2 regions of the Xenorhabdus santafensis genome follow, and region 2 is predicted to be linked to the other one. Evidence: predicted binding sites of a transcription regulator. Region 2 holds the regulator's gene; the other holds the start of a gene.
The links. The regulator ArgR, encoded in region 2, controls arginine synthesis, uptake and breakdown. The targets are predictions, from matches to a motif close to ANTGAATAAAAATACANT.
Positions count from the first base shown of each region.

Region 1: a site for ArgR is predicted at 6,263-6,280, ahead of argC (N-acetyl-gamma-glutamyl-phosphate reductase). Genes of this name have one in related genera too.

Region 1 covers NZ_VCDN01000012.1:213,788-222,099, reverse strand. The annotation lists gene sthA (Si-specific NAD(P)(+) transhydrogenase) at 1-546, shown strand, start outside; gene oxyR (DNA-binding transcriptional regulator OxyR) at 538-1,455, opposite strand; gene argH (argininosuccinate lyase) at 1,548-2,948, opposite strand; gene FE392_RS03815 (argininosuccinate synthase) at 3,026-4,237, opposite strand; gene argB (acetylglutamate kinase) at 4,256-5,029, opposite strand; gene argC (N-acetyl-gamma-glutamyl-phosphate reductase) at 5,183-6,187, opposite strand; gene argE (acetylornithine deacetylase) at 6,327-7,484, shown strand; gene FE392_RS03795 (DUF3800 domain-containing protein) at 7,640-8,312, opposite strand, start outside.
Region 2 covers NZ_VCDN01000019.1:507-8,818, reverse strand. The annotation lists gene cgtA (Obg family GTPase CgtA) at 1-327, opposite strand, end outside; gene rpmA (50S ribosomal protein L27) at 454-711, opposite strand; gene rplU (50S ribosomal protein L21) at 732-1,040, opposite strand; gene ispB (octaprenyl diphosphate synthase) at 1,291-2,262, shown strand; gene FE392_RS05540 (DNA-binding protein) at 2,290-2,685, opposite strand; gene FE392_RS05535 (DNA-binding protein) at 2,761-3,108, opposite strand; gene FE392_RS05530 (helix-turn-helix domain-containing protein) at 3,296-3,562, shown strand; gene mdh (malate dehydrogenase) at 3,673-4,611, opposite strand; gene argR (transcriptional regulator ArgR) at 5,272-5,742, shown strand; gene mpl (UDP-N-acetylmuramate:L-alanyl-gamma-D-glutamyl-meso-diaminopimelate ligase) at 5,907-7,277, opposite strand; gene fbp (class 1 fructose-bisphosphatase) at 7,482-8,312, shown strand, end outside.

The DNA.
Region 1 (8,312 bases), on a different contig from region 2:
GAAGCTGACAACCGTGGCTTACTGAAAGTAAACCGTGTTTACCAAACCAGCAATGAAAACATCTACGCAGTTGGCGATGTCATTGGCTACCCAAGTCTAGCTTCTGCTGCCTATGATCAGGGGCGCATTGCCGCGAAAGCAATCACAACAGGCAATGCAAACTTTCATCTGGTAGAAGATATACCTACAGGGATTTATACCATTCCTGAAATCAGCTCCGTAGGGAAAACCGAGCAGCAACTGACGTCAATGAAAATTCCTTATGAGGTAGGGCGCGCCCAATTCAAACACTTGGCAAGGGCGCAAATTTCAGGCCTGAATGTCGGCAGCATCAAGATCCTGTTCCACCGTGAAACAAAACAGATTTTAGGGATCCACTGTTTTGGCGAACGCGCTGCGGAAATTATCCATATCGGCCAAGCCATCATGGAACAAAAAGGTGAAGGCAACAATATCGAATATTTCGTTAATACTACCTTCAACTATCCAACAATGGCAGAAGCCTACCGTGTTGCAGCTCTTAATGGGTTAAATCGGCTATTTTGATGTCTCTTTGAGAGCGTCGAAATAAGCCCCCATTTTTGCCCCGATTGCCTCTGCCAATTGCTCATAGCGACCACGCAGAGGCGAGCCGGGACGGTAAACCAATATAATTGAACGGCTGGGTTCTGGTTCAAAACATTTCAGATAGCAAACGCCATCACGTTTGTTTTCTTTTGGAACTGATAATTCTGGTAGTAATGTAATGCCACTACCCGCCGCCACCATATTGCGCAACGTTTCCAGACTGGTTGCCCTGAAATGTGTATCTTCTTTTGCCCCTGCCTGAAAACAAAACCCCATTGCTTGATCCCGCAAACAGTGCCCGTCTTCCAGCATCAATAACTTTTCGCCGGAAAGTTCCTCCATCTTGATTTGCGTTCGTTCTGCCCACTTATGATCATCATAGATAGCCAATCTCATTGGTTCATCAAACAAGGGAACTTCAATAAATGCTTCCGTCTCTTTCACCTGAGCCAAAATGGCGCAATCAAGCTTTCCGCTATCGAGCTGGGCCAACAAATATTGGGTTTGAGCTTCGTGCAGATACATTTCTAATTTGGGGAACAATTTATGCAGTTCAGGAATGATAAGAGGAAGAAGATAAGGCCCGACGGTAGGAATCAGGCCAATGTGCAATGGCCCAGACATGCTTTCACCTTGAAGTGAAGCCATTTCCTGCAAGACCTTCACTTCCCGCAGGACAGTTTTGGCCTGATCCACCAACAGCATACCTTGTTGGGTGAATAATACCTTGCGGCTCGTACGTTCCAGTAACATTACGCCCAGTTCATCTTCCAATTTGCGGATTTGCCCACTCAGCGTCGGCTGGCTGACGTGGCAGGCATCAGCAGCCCGGCGAAAGTGCCGAAATTCAGCAAGTGCCACAAGGTATTCCAGATCGCGGATATTCATTCCCAACCTCAGTATTTGGTATTAATGATATTTTTTGATATCAATAATAGTATTGACCAATAAATCATTATATCCATGAGGATAAAAAACTATCAACCGCTTGTGATTTCAGACATTTTTTGCTTAATGCGCTGCTTCGCTTGGGCAATCGCTTGTTTCACTTGTTCCTCCGCGACGCCACCTTTTGCCTGACGCTTATCCAGACATGACTTCAGCGATAAAATGTCATAAACATCCACTGAAATAATCTCACTGAATTTCTGTAATTCAAATAAAGAAAGTTCCTCCAGCGCTTTTCCTTTCTCAATAGCCGTTACGACAACTTCACCAACGATATGATGCGCTTCACGAAACGGGATTCCGCGTGCCACTAAATAATCCGCTAATTCAGTCGCATTGGCATACCCCTGCTTGGCTGCTTCTTCACAACGGGCGCTTTTAACTTGAATGCCATCCAAGACCAAAGCAGCCATGTGCAGGCAATCCAGCCACGTATCCAACGCATCAAACAGCCCCTCTTTATCTTCCTGCATATCTTTATTATAGGCGAGAGGAAGCCCTTTCAGCGTCATCATCATCCCCGTCAATGCCCCTTGTACCCGGCCGCATTTTCCACGGATCAGCTCCAACGCATCTGGATTTTTCTTTTGTGGCATCAAGGAAGAGCCGGAAGTTACCCTATCGGACAATTCGACAAACCCCGCTTCTCCACTGTTGAAGAAAATGAGGTCTTCAGCAAAGCGAGACAGGTGGATCATGCTAATACTCGCGCCTGACAAAAGTTCCAGAACATGATCGCGATCAGAAACACTGTCCAAACTATTATTGGTTGCAGAGGCAAAACCAAGCCATGATGCCAGTTGTTCCCTGTCAATGTTATAAGCAGTGCCGGCCAGCGCCCCACAACCCAACGGACTGACATCCAACCGTTTCAGCGCGTCTTGCAAGCGGCTTTCATCACGGGCCAGCATTTCTGCATACGCCAGACACCAATGGGCAAAAGTAACAGGTTGTGCACGTTGCAAATGGGTATAACCCGGCATCACTGCATGCTGGTTATTTTCAGCGGTGAGCACCAAGGCTTGTTGCAGTTCAACAATGCCTTTGTGGAGATAAGTAATTTGCTCTTTGCACCACAGCTTCAAATCAGTCGCGACCTGATCATTACGGCTGCGCCCCGTATGAAGCTTTTTCCCCAGCTCTCCCACCTTTGCGATAAGTTGCCCTTCAACCCAGCTGTGAATATCTTCCACATCGCTTTGCAATATGGCTTCGGGGTTGGCGCGAACTTCATCGAGCAACTCGTTCAACGCCAGTTCCAGCTTCTGCTGATCTTCAGAAGTTAAGACTTCCACTGTGACCAGTGCCTTTGACCATGCTATCGAGCCTATGATGTCCTGCTCCGCCAAGCGGTAATCAAACCGCAGTGAGTCATTGAATTGTTTAAACCGTTGATCGGCTGCCTGACTGAAACGTCCACCCCAAAGTGCCATAATATCGTTCCTGTTTTCTCTATCTGTTTTTCTCTATCTGTTTACGGTCATTTATTCGCTGTTATTGATGCTAAAAATTACTTTTTGCTGTTCAGTGCACGAATGCGCGAAGACAGCGAGTAAAGACGAATAAACCCTTCGGCATGGCTATGATCGTAAACTTCGTCCTCTCCGAAAGTCGCAAACTCTTCAGAATAGAGGCTGTGGGCAGATTTCTTCTGTACTGCGGTTACCTGACCTTTGTAGAGTTTCAGGATAACTTCGCCGCTGACGTTAGCAGCCAAGATTTCTGCCGCAGCTTGAATTGACTGGCGTAATGGCGCAAACCAACGCCCGTCATAAACGACATAAGACATTTCCAGCCCCAGTTGCTGGCGCCATTTGAAACTATCGCGATCCAAAACCAACTGCTCAATACCACGCAATGCTTCCATCATGATGGTTCCCCCCGGCGTTTCATAACAGCCACGGGATTTCATGCCAACCAACCGGTTTTCTACTATATCAATTCGGCCAATACCATGCTTGGCGCCCAATTGATTCAATTCATTCAGGCATTGATACGGTGAAAATATCTGGCCATTCACACCAACGACCTCACCTTTTTCAACCGTCACCGTGACATATTCAGGTGCATCGGGCGCCTCTTCTGGTTCTGCTGTCCACACCCAACAATCTTTATTGGCGGCATTCCAAGTACTTTCCAGTACGCCCCCTTCGGTTGAGATGTGCCATGCATTTTCGTCACGGCTATAGATTTTTTCCAATGTTGCAGTTGTGGGAATATCACGGACTTTCAAGTAATCCAGCAATGCCTCACGGGAGCGTAGATCCCATTCCCGCCACGGGGCCACAACCTTCAAATGAGGGGCCAATGCGGTATAAGTGCTTTCAAACCGAACCTGATCATTGCCTTTACCGGTTGCACCATGAGCCAGTGCATCTGCGCCCACTTTCAGGGCCAATTCAACCTGTGCCTTGGCAATGATTGGGCGGGCCATTGACGTCCCCAGCAAATAACTACCTTCATACAGTGCGCCAGTTTTCAATACCGGATAGACATACTCTTTGATGAACTCTTCACGCAAATCGGCGACGTGGCACTCAGAGGCACCAGAGCGCAATGCTTTCTGCTCCACCCCTTCCAAATCTTCGCGACTTTGGCCGACATCGGCCACAAATGCGATAACTTCGCAATTATCGTAATGCTCTTTTAGCCACGGGATAATTGCGGATGTATCCAAACCACCTGAATATGCCAGAACGATTTTTTTAATCTTTTTAGTCATAGGGATAACCTTTTAAATTTACGCCGAGATCCGAGTGCCAACAGGTATGCCATTAAATAACGCAATCAATTGATCCGTATATCGCCAACTCGCAATATCAACAGGCTGCCCAAGCGATTTGGCAGCATCCAATGCGGCATGTACTTTCACTATCATGCCTTCGGTAATGATGCCCTGCGCAATGAGCTGCTCTATTTTTTCTGCGGTAGCTTCGGGGATTTTTTGACCTTTTCCATCCAAAATGCCGCTGACATCAGATAAAAATACTAAATCTGCATTTAATACCTGAGCAATGGCGGTTGCCGCTTGATCAGCATTCACATTCATTAAATCACCCTGCTCGGTGATACCGATTGAGCTGATAATCGGCATGTAACCCACATCCAACAGAAGTTTCAGGAGATCAGGTTTCCCCGGCTCGGCCTTTCCGGTATGGCCGAATTCCTCACCAAGCTGAGTCACCTTCGCAATTCCACCATCCCCCAGACATAACCCAATCCCGGGTAAACGAAATTTGGTTGAGCACGCCAACAGTGTTTTGTTAGCTGTTCCAGCCAATGTACCGGCAATGATGTCGATTTGATCTTCTGGCGTAACCCTCAGCCCCTGTTTCTTTGAAATCGGTAGCTCCAATCTCTGCATTAAATCATCGACCAAACAGCCACCACCGTGCACAAGAAGCAACGGGCGTTTATGGTTTTTCCGGTATAATTGCAATGTGGTAAATAACCGTTCCAATGCCTCTTCACTGTCTAACAGCACACCACCCAACTTGATAACTAACGGAACCATCGGATTTATCCTCTGCCAGTACTATACCCTTCGTCTTTCAAATCGCTTCTTTGTTGGCTGCGATGCAACTTGAAATCCATTGGGTATAACTTGTATTAAAAATAACGGTTGTCGGAAACTTCACTCGTTGGAATTAACGCATTCAATTCAAAATCAAAGCAGAGCCTGAGTTTCCTCATAGCCAAAACGAATATTCATGCACTGCACTGCCTGTGCAGCCGCACCTTTTAATAGATTATCTTCAGCCCCGACAATGATCAGATGTTGCCCCTGAACAACAAAGCCAATATCGCAAAATGGCAACCCCACAACGGCTTTCAGCGCAGGAACCCCTTGGTCGTACAGGCGAATTAGCGGTTTATCGTGATATGCCTGCTGATAGGCTGCCTTGATTTGATCTTCTGTCACGCCGGGTTTCAATTTACAGGTAATTGTGGCGAGAATGCCGCGGGCAAAGTTGCCTAAATGGGGCGTAAAAATCACATTTGTACCTAAATGTGTAGCAATTTCAGGATGATGACGGTGGTTAAACACACCATAGGGCTGCAAGCTGACTTCGCAAAAGCTATTTGCGATTGATGCCTTTCTTCCGGCGCCACTGACTCCGCTGACAGCATTAATGACAGGCCAGTGCTCTGTATCCAATAAGTTCTGTTCAAGCAAAGGCTTTAAGGAAAGCTGAGAAACTGTAGGATAGCAACCCGGGACTGCAATCAAATGTGCTTGTTTGATTTTTTCCGCCTGCCACTCCGCCAAGCCATATACCGCTTGTTCTAACCACCCGGGATTTTTATGCTCGAATCCGTAGTATTTTTCGTAGAACTGTGTATTTTGTACGCGATAGGCACCAGATAAATCGAATACGATACAACCCGCTTCCAGGAATATCGGTGCAATATCGTGGCTAACTTTGTGATCTGTAGCGAGGAACACCACATCAATCCCATTTGCAGCCTTAGACACATCAGTCAATGGTTGTAAGGGCAAATCGAGCAACCCTTTATATTGCGGATAAAGTTCTGAAAAACGTTTTCCTTTATCTAAGCTTTGAGAAGAAACCATCAAGCCAGAAAGATGGACATAAGGATGACGTTGTAGATATGCTGCTAACTCTGCTCCGGTATAACCACTGGCACCAACGACGAGTGTCTTCAACATGGGAACTATGCACCTTACTATTAATTATTCAAATAAATTAATTATCCAAATAAGATTGTGTTAAACAGTAACATTAGTGAATTTTTATTCATATTGTGTGAATCAATATTCATATCATTATGAGGAAAGGCTGTCAACAGTGAACATTAAATTACCGTCATTTATGCAGTTATATCATCAACTCATTGCCGCACCTTCTATCAGTGCGACAGATGTTGAATTAGATCAAAGTAACGAAATTGTGATTAATCTACTGGCTGAATGGTTAACAGAGATTGGTTTTTCCATTGAAATTCAGCCCGTCCCTGAAACCCGGGGAAAATTCAATTTATTGGCGACATTAGGCAGTGGATCAGGTGGATTGTTGCTTTGCGGTCATACAGATACCGTCCCTTTTGATGCCAACCGCTGGACACAAGATCCATTCACATTGACCGAGCGTGATGGCAAGTTATATGGCCTCGGCACCGCAGATATGAAAGGTTTTTTTGCCTTTATTGTTGATGCACTGCGGGATATTGATGTCAGAAAACTGACTCACCCTCTTTATATTCTTGCTACTGCTGACGAAGAAACATCAATGGCCGGCGCACGTTACTTCGCTGCCAATACCCATATCCGGCCTGATTTCGCCATCATTGGCGAACCTACCTCATTACAGCCTATCCGAGCCCATAAAGGGCATATCGCTCAGGCAATCCGTATTGAAGGGAAATCAGGGCATTCAAGTGATCCCGCTCGGGGTATCAATGCCATCGACTTGATGCATGAATCCATCACTCAATTGATAGAATTACGCAATACATTGCAGGAACGCTATCACAATCCGGCTTTTGTTATCCCCTACCCCACTATGAATTTCGGTCATATTCATGGCGGGGATGCAGTGAATCGCATCTGTGCCTGCTGCGAACTGCATATGGATATTCGCCCGTTGCCGGGGCTGACGTTACAGGATCTAAACGGATTGCTGAATGAAGCACTGGAACCCGTCAAACAGCGCTGGCCGGGGCATTTAAGCGTCACCGAACTTCATCCCCCAATACCGGGTTATGAATGCCCAACAAACCACGAGTTGGTTGGTGTCATTGAAAAACTTTTGGGAACAAAAGCGGATACCGTCAATTACTGTACAGAAGCGCCTTTTATTCAGGAATTATGCCCAACATTGGTTTTGGGGCCGGGATCGATTGAACAAGCGCATCAGCCCGATGAGTTTTTGGATATGACGTTTATTGAACCGACAAGAAAACTGCTTTCACAACTTGTGGAGCATTTTTGTTTGGAGGCGGGTTAAAGAGCTTTAAATCAAAAATCATAGTTCACCTAACCATCAAGTGACTAATTGACTTTCCCTCAAAAACGCTCATAATTAGTACCATAAATGGACTGGGAGTGCCCGGTCGGCGTTATAACCTCGGTGAGTGCATCGGGGTTTTTCGCTATTTAGAGCTAAGGAAATATTTTTAATCCCCGCTGCTTATAATCTATTCCAACAGTATTTCTTCCGCCTGCGCAAAAGAACTTTTTCTCCAAGATAGCAAATGCTTGGTTAGATTGTTCTGGTTTCAAAACGTACCTACCAATAGGCCGAGCAACTAAATCAGCAAGCTGCAAGCCAGAGGAATTGCTTGTTTTTGCAGCCATCCTAATCTTAAAAGGCAATTCTTTGTGGTACTTATTTTCTCCATTACAAATTCGGAAAAACTCTAGCTCAAGCTCCTTGTCCTCTTTAGCACCTCGTTGTTCCACAATAACGTGTGTTTCTCGCTCCTGTTGCCCCTTTTCTACTACAAAATCATACAAAGTCTCTAAACAATAACGTAATGCAATATGATATGGATTCTGGATCTCATTTTTGTGGGCGTTTAATTTATGCTTTTCAATCACACACGATGACAATATAAAGTTACTTTCACTGATGAAAGTGCTAAGCCGGGCCAAAAACTGATTTTTCTCCTCTCTATTCTTAAAAATTGTAAAATCGCCTTTTTCCTTACGAATTTCGTGTTCATGAAGAATCACAAGGTCATGACCAAAATAATCAAATTTAATTCTCTGTAATTTAGGCACAACTTTCGAAAGATAGTGTTCTTTGTAAAAAATACAAAAAGCTAAAACGAAT
Region 2 (8,312 bases):
CAACATGTCACCCAGAATTTCCCCGGTGGCAATATCACGTACACGCGTTCCAACCGGAACCTTGATAGTAATATCCTGACCACGTTTGCCGGTACAATCGCGGCTTTGTCCATTTTGACCACGTTCTGCACGGAAGGATTTTTCAAAACGGTAGTCGATCAACGTATTTAGGTTTTCATCAGCCAACAGATAGACGTCACCACCATCTCCGCCATCACCGCCGTCTGGCCCACCTTTTGGAATATATTTCTCACGACGGAAGCTGACGCAACCATTGCCACCATCTCCCGCTACAACCAGTATTCTGGCTTCATCTACAAATTTCATCTTATTTCTCCGTAGGATAGCCACTGTAAAGCTGGATGGCAGTACCCAGAGATGGCGTAATCCAGAATATAAAAAGCCCCGCAACACACATTGCAGGGCTTCCGATTCGATTAAGAGTCAAAAAACTTATTCAGCTTCGATGCTGATGAATTTACGGTTTTTTGGACCTTTAACTTCGAATTTAACTTTCCCGTCAGCTAATGCGAACAGGGTGTGGTCACGGCCACAGCCTACGTTGTTGCCAGCGTGGAACTTAGTACCACGTTGACGAACGATGATGCTACCAGCCAGGATAGACTCACCACCGAAACGTTTTACACCCAGACGTTTGCTTTCAGAATCGCGACCGTTACGAGTCGAGCCGCCAGCCTTTTTGTGTGCCATTTATCTGCTCTCCTAATATCTTAAGCGATGCCAGTGATTTTAACATCAGTGAACCACTGACGGTGGCCCTGCTGCTTACGGCTGTGTTTACGACGACGAAACTTAACAATCTTAATTTTCTCGCCACGACCGTGAGCAACAACTTCAGCTTTAACTTTAACGCCTTCAACTACTGGAGCGCCGATTTTGATGTCTTCGCCATTAGCGACCATCAGTACCTGGTCAAACTCAACAGTTTCACCTGTTGCGATGTCCAGTTTTTCCAAGCGAATAGTTTGACCTTCGCTTACTCGGTGTTGTTTACCACCACTTTGGAAAACCGCGTACATATAAACTCCGCTTTCCGCGCACCCCCTAAATTTCATCCAGAGTGCGCTATAAAATATTCACAATAGGGCGCGAATTCTACGCAAAAACCGCTTGGAAGACAAGTGCAGAATTAGAACAGATGAGAAAAAAACGGAGTTTTTCGATTGTCATTTATTTAAGCTGTTTTTCAAGTACAATCGATACATCGTAATATCTGTTGATATGCTAATTTAATGAGCACTGCTCTGAATCAGAGTTAAAAGCCAAAACATGAATTTAGAATCGATAATAAAACTTACCGCTGACGATATGGCCGCGGTTAATGAAACCATTCTTAACCAATTAAATTCTGATGTTGCGCTAATCAATCAACTCGGTTACTACATTATTAGTGGCGGTGGTAAACGTATTCGCCCGATGATTGCAGTACTCGCTGGGAAGGCGCTTCATTGTGACGATGAAAAACATGTCAAAGTTGCGGCTTTGATTGAATTTATTCACACCGCAACATTATTGCATGACGATGTCGTTGATGAATCTGACATGCGTCGTGGCAAGGAAACAGCCAACGCGATTTATGGCAATGCCGCCAGCGTTCTCGTCGGTGATTTTATCTATACACGTTCATTTCAAATGATGACAGATCTTGATTCCATGCGTGTATTGAAACTGATGTCTGACGCGACAAATGTCATTGCTGAAGGCGAAGTGATGCAGTTGATGAACTGTAATGATCCCAACATTTCAGAAGACGACTATATGCGGGTTATTTACAGTAAGACCGCCCGCCTGTTTGAAGTTGCCGCACATTCAGCAGCAATTCTAGCCAATGCTTCTCCAGAACAAGAAACCGCTCTGCGTGACTATGGCCGCTATCTTGGCACTGCGTTCCAGTTAATCGATGATCTGCTGGATTATGATTCTGATGACAGCACGCTCGGCAAGAACACCGGGGATGACCTAAACGAAGGCAAACCAACGCTGCCACTCTTGCATGCCATGAACCATGGAGAGCCAGAGCAATCTGCATTGATCCGCAATGCCATTGAGAAAGGAAACGGCCGCCATTTATTGGATACCGTACTGGCAACAATGAAACAGTGTGGTTCGCTTGAATACACCCGCCAACGGGCGGAAGAAGAAGCCGATAAAGCTATTTCAGCGTTGCAAGTATTGGATGATTCTCCATATAAGGCGGCCTTGGTCGGTTTGGCCCATGTCGCGGTACAGCGACTTTCTTGAGCGACACCAATCGGTATCCCAGATAATTCAGTCTGGGGTGCCGTTTTTATTTTCAATATCTTTAATTTCAATATCTTGAATTCCGACGTATTGAACAAGACTCGACAGCCCTTTTCTCAAGATAAATTTTACCATTCGTTCCCTTTCAGATTTGGTTAGCTGATAATAAGCTTCCACCCAAATCATAAATGGGTCTTGTCGTTTATTCCGGTAGTATTCAACTGAGCTTTCGCTGACTGTCAGGACATTCAAAACTTCTTCAGGCAGACTGCTGACATTATATTCGAGTGCTTTCCCTTGTACCCCACGCTTACGGCGTTGTTCCCAACCTTCGCGTCTTGCCATCAGGTTTACCCCCTGGGGAGATGATGGCAGCCCTGCGAGGCCGATGAGTTCCTTTGCAGAATACCATTCTTTTTTCATCTCTTGCTCCTCGCGTTGTATCAGGACAGTGAAGAGAAAGCCAAATTTTGGATATTTGGCTTTTCAAAAGCTGTCTTAGGTTGCTGTGATTTTTTCCAAAAAACTTCTTATTCCATCACGCAATATCACTTCGGTAATTACCTCCTTTTCTTCCTCTGTCAGTAAATTAAATGCACTCACCCAAATAGAGAGAGGATCTTGTTTCTGAACCTGATATTCTGGTGACATTTCATTAAGTTCTAAAGCCGCCAAAGTTGATTCAGGAAAACAAGAATAATGGTATTCAATTGCCCTGCCTTGAACACCGGTTCGTTTTTGCCTCAACCATTCTTCACGTTTTGCTCTGGCATTAACTCCTTGTGGTGATCTAGGTAACTCGCCTACACCGGTCAACTCCATTGCCGTATACCACTCTTTTTTCATAATGTTTCTCTATTTTTGTAACCAAGTTCAAAAAAGAAGTTATTAAGAAAAAATTAGAAATATTTTTAGAAAAAATAATGTTATTTTATTTTCTTAATAACAGATTCGTGTTCGTTATTAATTTCACACTAACACTTTAGTTATACCACTAATGTGGCTTCAAATTTAATAGGAAAGGATTAAAAAAATGATTTCTATGAAATCGGATTGGCATCCTGCTGATATTATTGCCGCTTTACGTAAACGTGGAACTACACTGGCAGCAGTTTCTCGTGAGGCTGGGTTAAGTTCATCAACTTTGGCGAATACTCTTTCTCGCCCGTGGCCCAAGGGAGAATGGATAATAGCGAATTATTTAGAATTGCATCCGTCTGAAATATGGCCAAGTCGTTATTTCAATCCGCTTACTGGAGAATTATTAGAAAGAAAGATTCGAGATAAAAAAAATAATTAGCGACCAATTTAATTATTAAAAAAAACCGCTAGTTAAAAAATAACTAGCGGTTTAAGTTATCTAATATATTTAACTTAATTCGTATATTAATAAATTACGAATTAAATAAATTAACCATTAATAAATTCTTCGCCTAATGCGATATCTTTTTTCAGAACATCTAACATGTTATCCAGTGCTGTTTGTTCAAAGTCACTTAACTTGCCAATGTCTAAACGTTCTTCGATACCATTTTTACCCAAGCGAACTGGCTGAGCGAAGAAACGGGCATGTTTTCCGTCACCTTCCACATAGCTGCACTCGATAACGTTGCTTTCACCTTGCAGACCACGGATCAGAGAAAGACCGAAACGTGCTGCGGCCTGTCCCATAGACAGAGTTGCAGATCCGCCACCTGCTTTGGCTTCAACCACTTCAGTACCGGCATTCTGGATACGTTTGGTCAACGCAGCAACTTCTTCATCAGTGAAGCTGACACCTGGAATTTGAGACAGCAGTGGCAGAATGGTCACACCAGAGTGCCCGCCAATCACTGGAACTTCTGTTTCTTCTACTTTTTTGCCTTTCAGTTCAGCCACGAAAGTATTAGAGCGGATAATATCCAGAGTAGTCACACCAAACAGACGGTTTTTATCGTAAACACCTTCTTTTTTCAGAACCTCAGCCGCGATCGCCACGGTGGTATTCACTGGGTTTGTGATAATTCCGATTAATGCTTTAGGGCATGTTTTCGCAACTTGCTGAACCAGATTACGAATGATCCCTGCATTGATGTTGAACAGATCAGAACGATCCATGCCAGGTTTACGCGCCACGCCCGCAGAAATCAATACAACATCAGCGCCTACCAATGCAGGGGTTGCATCTTCACCAGCAAAACCGACGACTTTGACTTCCGTTGGGATATGGCTCAAATCGGCGGCTACGCCTGGAGTTACCGGAGCAATGTCATACAAGGAAAGATCTGAACCTGAAGGAAGCTGGGTTTTAAGTAGAAGGGCGAGTGCTTGACCAATACCACCGGCTGCACCGAGAACTGCAACTTTCATCCTGATACTCCTTAAAATAAGTGCTGTAAAAAACTTAAATTTGTCTGGTTAAGAGAGTTATTTCACTCTTTCCATCAAAACCACAATGATAAAGAGGACTCTCAACTCGTTCATCACTACGTATTAAAAACAATCTGTTAACAGCTAGATTATCCACCTAATGGCTTGATGATGGAACACCAAAGTTGTTTTATTCTAGACAAAAGGCTTATCTGTTAATGAGATAACGGACACTTTTTTGATATTTATTCCCATTATCTCATTAATTAATTAGCCAATTACCTTACTCTTCCCTGCAATTTCAAACAACACCATTTAATTAACAATGCATTTACCATATCGGCTTTATCTGCAGGCTTTATGAACAAACTTTATGAATAAAAGAGACAGGTAAAAATAAAACGTTTATAGCCGAACATTAATTAAACAAATTTAATTAAAAAACGTTAATGAAACAATATGTACAAAATCAGCGATTATGCTCAATCCATCCCCTCTAAGGGGATAAATGAGTTCTGGCGCATTGATTATTCCCTTTCCGCCACAATGTAATCTGAAATTCATTGGGAGGTATGTTCCCATTTTCGCCGCTCTTTCTTGAATAAAAATTCACTGTTTTGCATAATATCCGTCTCATAACGGATATAACGATGGTGAAATATGCGTGTTCCTTCGAAACAGGAAGATTTGGTAAAAGCTTTCAAGGCATTATTGAAAGAAGAAAAATTCAGCTCCCAAGGTGAAATTGTTTCAGCGCTTCAGGATGAAGGGTTTGAAAATATCAACCAATCTAAAGTTTCCAGAATGCTGACAAAATTTGGTGCTGTCCGAACCCGTAATGCCAAAATGGAAATGGTTTACTGCCTGCCGGCAGAATTGGGTGTCCCCACGGCAACCAGCCCATTAAAAAATCTGGTATTGGATATCGACTATAACCATAGCATTGTGGTTATACGCACCAGCCCGGGCGCTGCACAGTTGATTGCCCGTCTTTTAGATTCATTGGGAAAAGCGGAAGGGATCCTTGGCAGCATTGCGGGTGATGACACTATTTTTACCACGCCAGCACAAGACCTGACGACAAAACAGCTCTACGAAGCAATTCTAAACTTATTTGAGCAAGAACTTTAACCCTTTTCTGTCGTCTGTACTTTATGGATTCTGGGTTGCGCCAATGTAACAAAGAATCAAAGTGACGGGGAACTAACGGCAGATAAACACAGAGGATCGCCCAATCGGTGCGATCCTCCATCTATACATAATGTTGCAATCACAACATTGCACCCGTTATCCAATCAAACAGGGACTGATTTCTTAGCCAGCTCTGTTAATAATTTTTCATGGATACCGTCAAAACCGCCATTGCTCATAATCAGGATGTGATCACCCGGCTGTGCTGTCTCAACAATCATCCGAACCAACACATCTATATCAGCGCTCCAGCGGGCGGGCTGGACACACTGCTCGGCAATTTCAACAACCTGCCACGGCATATTGGTAGGCTGGTAGAGAAAAACTTCATCTGCACGCCCCATAGAAGGTGCGATATCATTTTTACTCATGCCCATTTTCATCGTATTCGAGCGTGGCTCCAATACAGCCAGAATGCGGGTCACTCCACCGACTTTACTTCTCAATGCTTCCAATGTCGCCAAAATGGCGGTTGGGTGATGGGCAAAATCATCATAAACTGAGATGCCATTCACTTCTCCACGCAACTCAAGGCGGCGGCGGGCATTAATAAATTTACTCAGTGCCAGACAAGCATCCACAGGCAGTATGCCAACATGATGGGCGGCGGCAATCGCAATCAGGCCATTATGCATGTTGTGCTCACCGACTAATGACCAGTTCACTTCGCCAACCAGTTCCCCACGATGGAATACTTGATAATGACTACTATCCTGGCTGATTTTTTTCGCCTGCCAGTCCCCGGTTTCGCCAAGCTGCTCCAACTCACTCCAGCACCCCATGGAAAGCACATGTTTCAGGTTGATATCATTGTCAGGAACGAGAATTTTGCCCGTACCAGGCACAACTCTGACAAGATGATGGAATTGTTTTTGAATGGCCGCCAGATCCTCGAAAATATCAGCATGATCAAATTCAAGATTGTTCATGATCAGTGTACGAGGGCTGTAATGTACAAATTTAGAACGCTTGTCGAAAAAAGCGCTGTCGTATTCATCCGCTTCAATCACAAAAAATGGGCTTTCACCAAGTTGTGCTGAAACTTCAAAATTACCCGGCACCCCACCAATGAGGAACCCTGGTTTGTAGCCACAGGCTTCCAGAATCCATGCCAGCATACCTGCCGTTGTTGTTTTGCCGTGAGTTCCCGCAACAGCCAATACCCAACGCTCCGGCAGTACATTGTCATGCAGCCATTGCGGGCCGGAAGTATAAGGTATACCACGATCCAATACCGCTTCCACACAAGGATTGCCGCGTACCATAGCATTGCCGATGATCACTATGTCCGGTGCAGGATCGAGCTGTGCAGGATCATAACCGTGAATCAACTCGATACCCTGTTTTTCCAGCAAGGTGCTCATTGGCGGATACACATTGGCATCAGAGCCAGTGACCTCATGACCCAGTGAACGAGCGAGGATTGCGAGTCCCCCCATGAAAGTACCACAGACGCCAAGAATATGAATGCGCATTTGTTTCTATCCACTTTTATTTCTAACTGATAGCATGAACTGTATCACTATTCTAACCATCAATTCGCATATAAGAAATGCAATGGCCTATCAATGATTCCATTCTTTAGCTAAACTGCCCGCGCATAAGTGCAACACTAAATCAGTGAAACATAACAGTGAAGCACGCTTCCTAAAACCATAATCAAATTCAAGGCCTTTGTCATGAAAACATTAGGCGAATTCATCGTCGAAAAACAGCAAGACTTTCCTCATGCTACAGGTGAACTTACCGCACTTCTGTCTGCCATCAAATTGGGTGCCAAAATCATTCATAGGGATATCAACAAAGCGGGTTTAGTCGATATCTTAGGGACTAGTGGCGTATCCAATGTTCAAGGTGAAGTTCAGATGAAACTGGACTTATATGCCAATGAAAAACTCAAGGCGGCACTGAAAGCACGTGGAGAAGTTGCCGGCATCGCTTCTGAAGAAGAAGATGAGATCGTTATTTTTGACGGCGACCGTGCAGAAAATGCCAAATATGTTGTTTTGATGGATCCTCTGGATGGTTCTTCGAATATTGATGTAAACGTTTCCGTTGGGACTATTTTCTCAATTTACCACCGCATTACTCCAATCGGACAACCTGTGACTGAAGAAGATTTCCTGCAACCAGGAAACCGCCAAGTTGCAGCAGGTTATGTGGTTTATGGCTCATCCACGATGCTGGTGTATACCACAGGTTGCGGTGTCCATACTTTTACTTATGATCCTTCCCTTGGTGTTTTCTGCCTAAGCCATGAAAAGGTTCAGTTCCCAGAAAAAGGCAACATATACTCAATTAATGAAGGGAACTACATTAAATTCCCGATGGGTGTAAAAAAATATATTAAATATTGCCAAGAACAGGATGAAGCAACTCAACGCCCATACACTACCCGTTACATCGGCTCCTTGGTTGCTGATTTCCACCGTAATCTGCTGAAAGGCGGGATCTACATTTATCCAAGCACAGCAAGCCACCCAACAGGAAAACTGCGTCTGCTATATGAA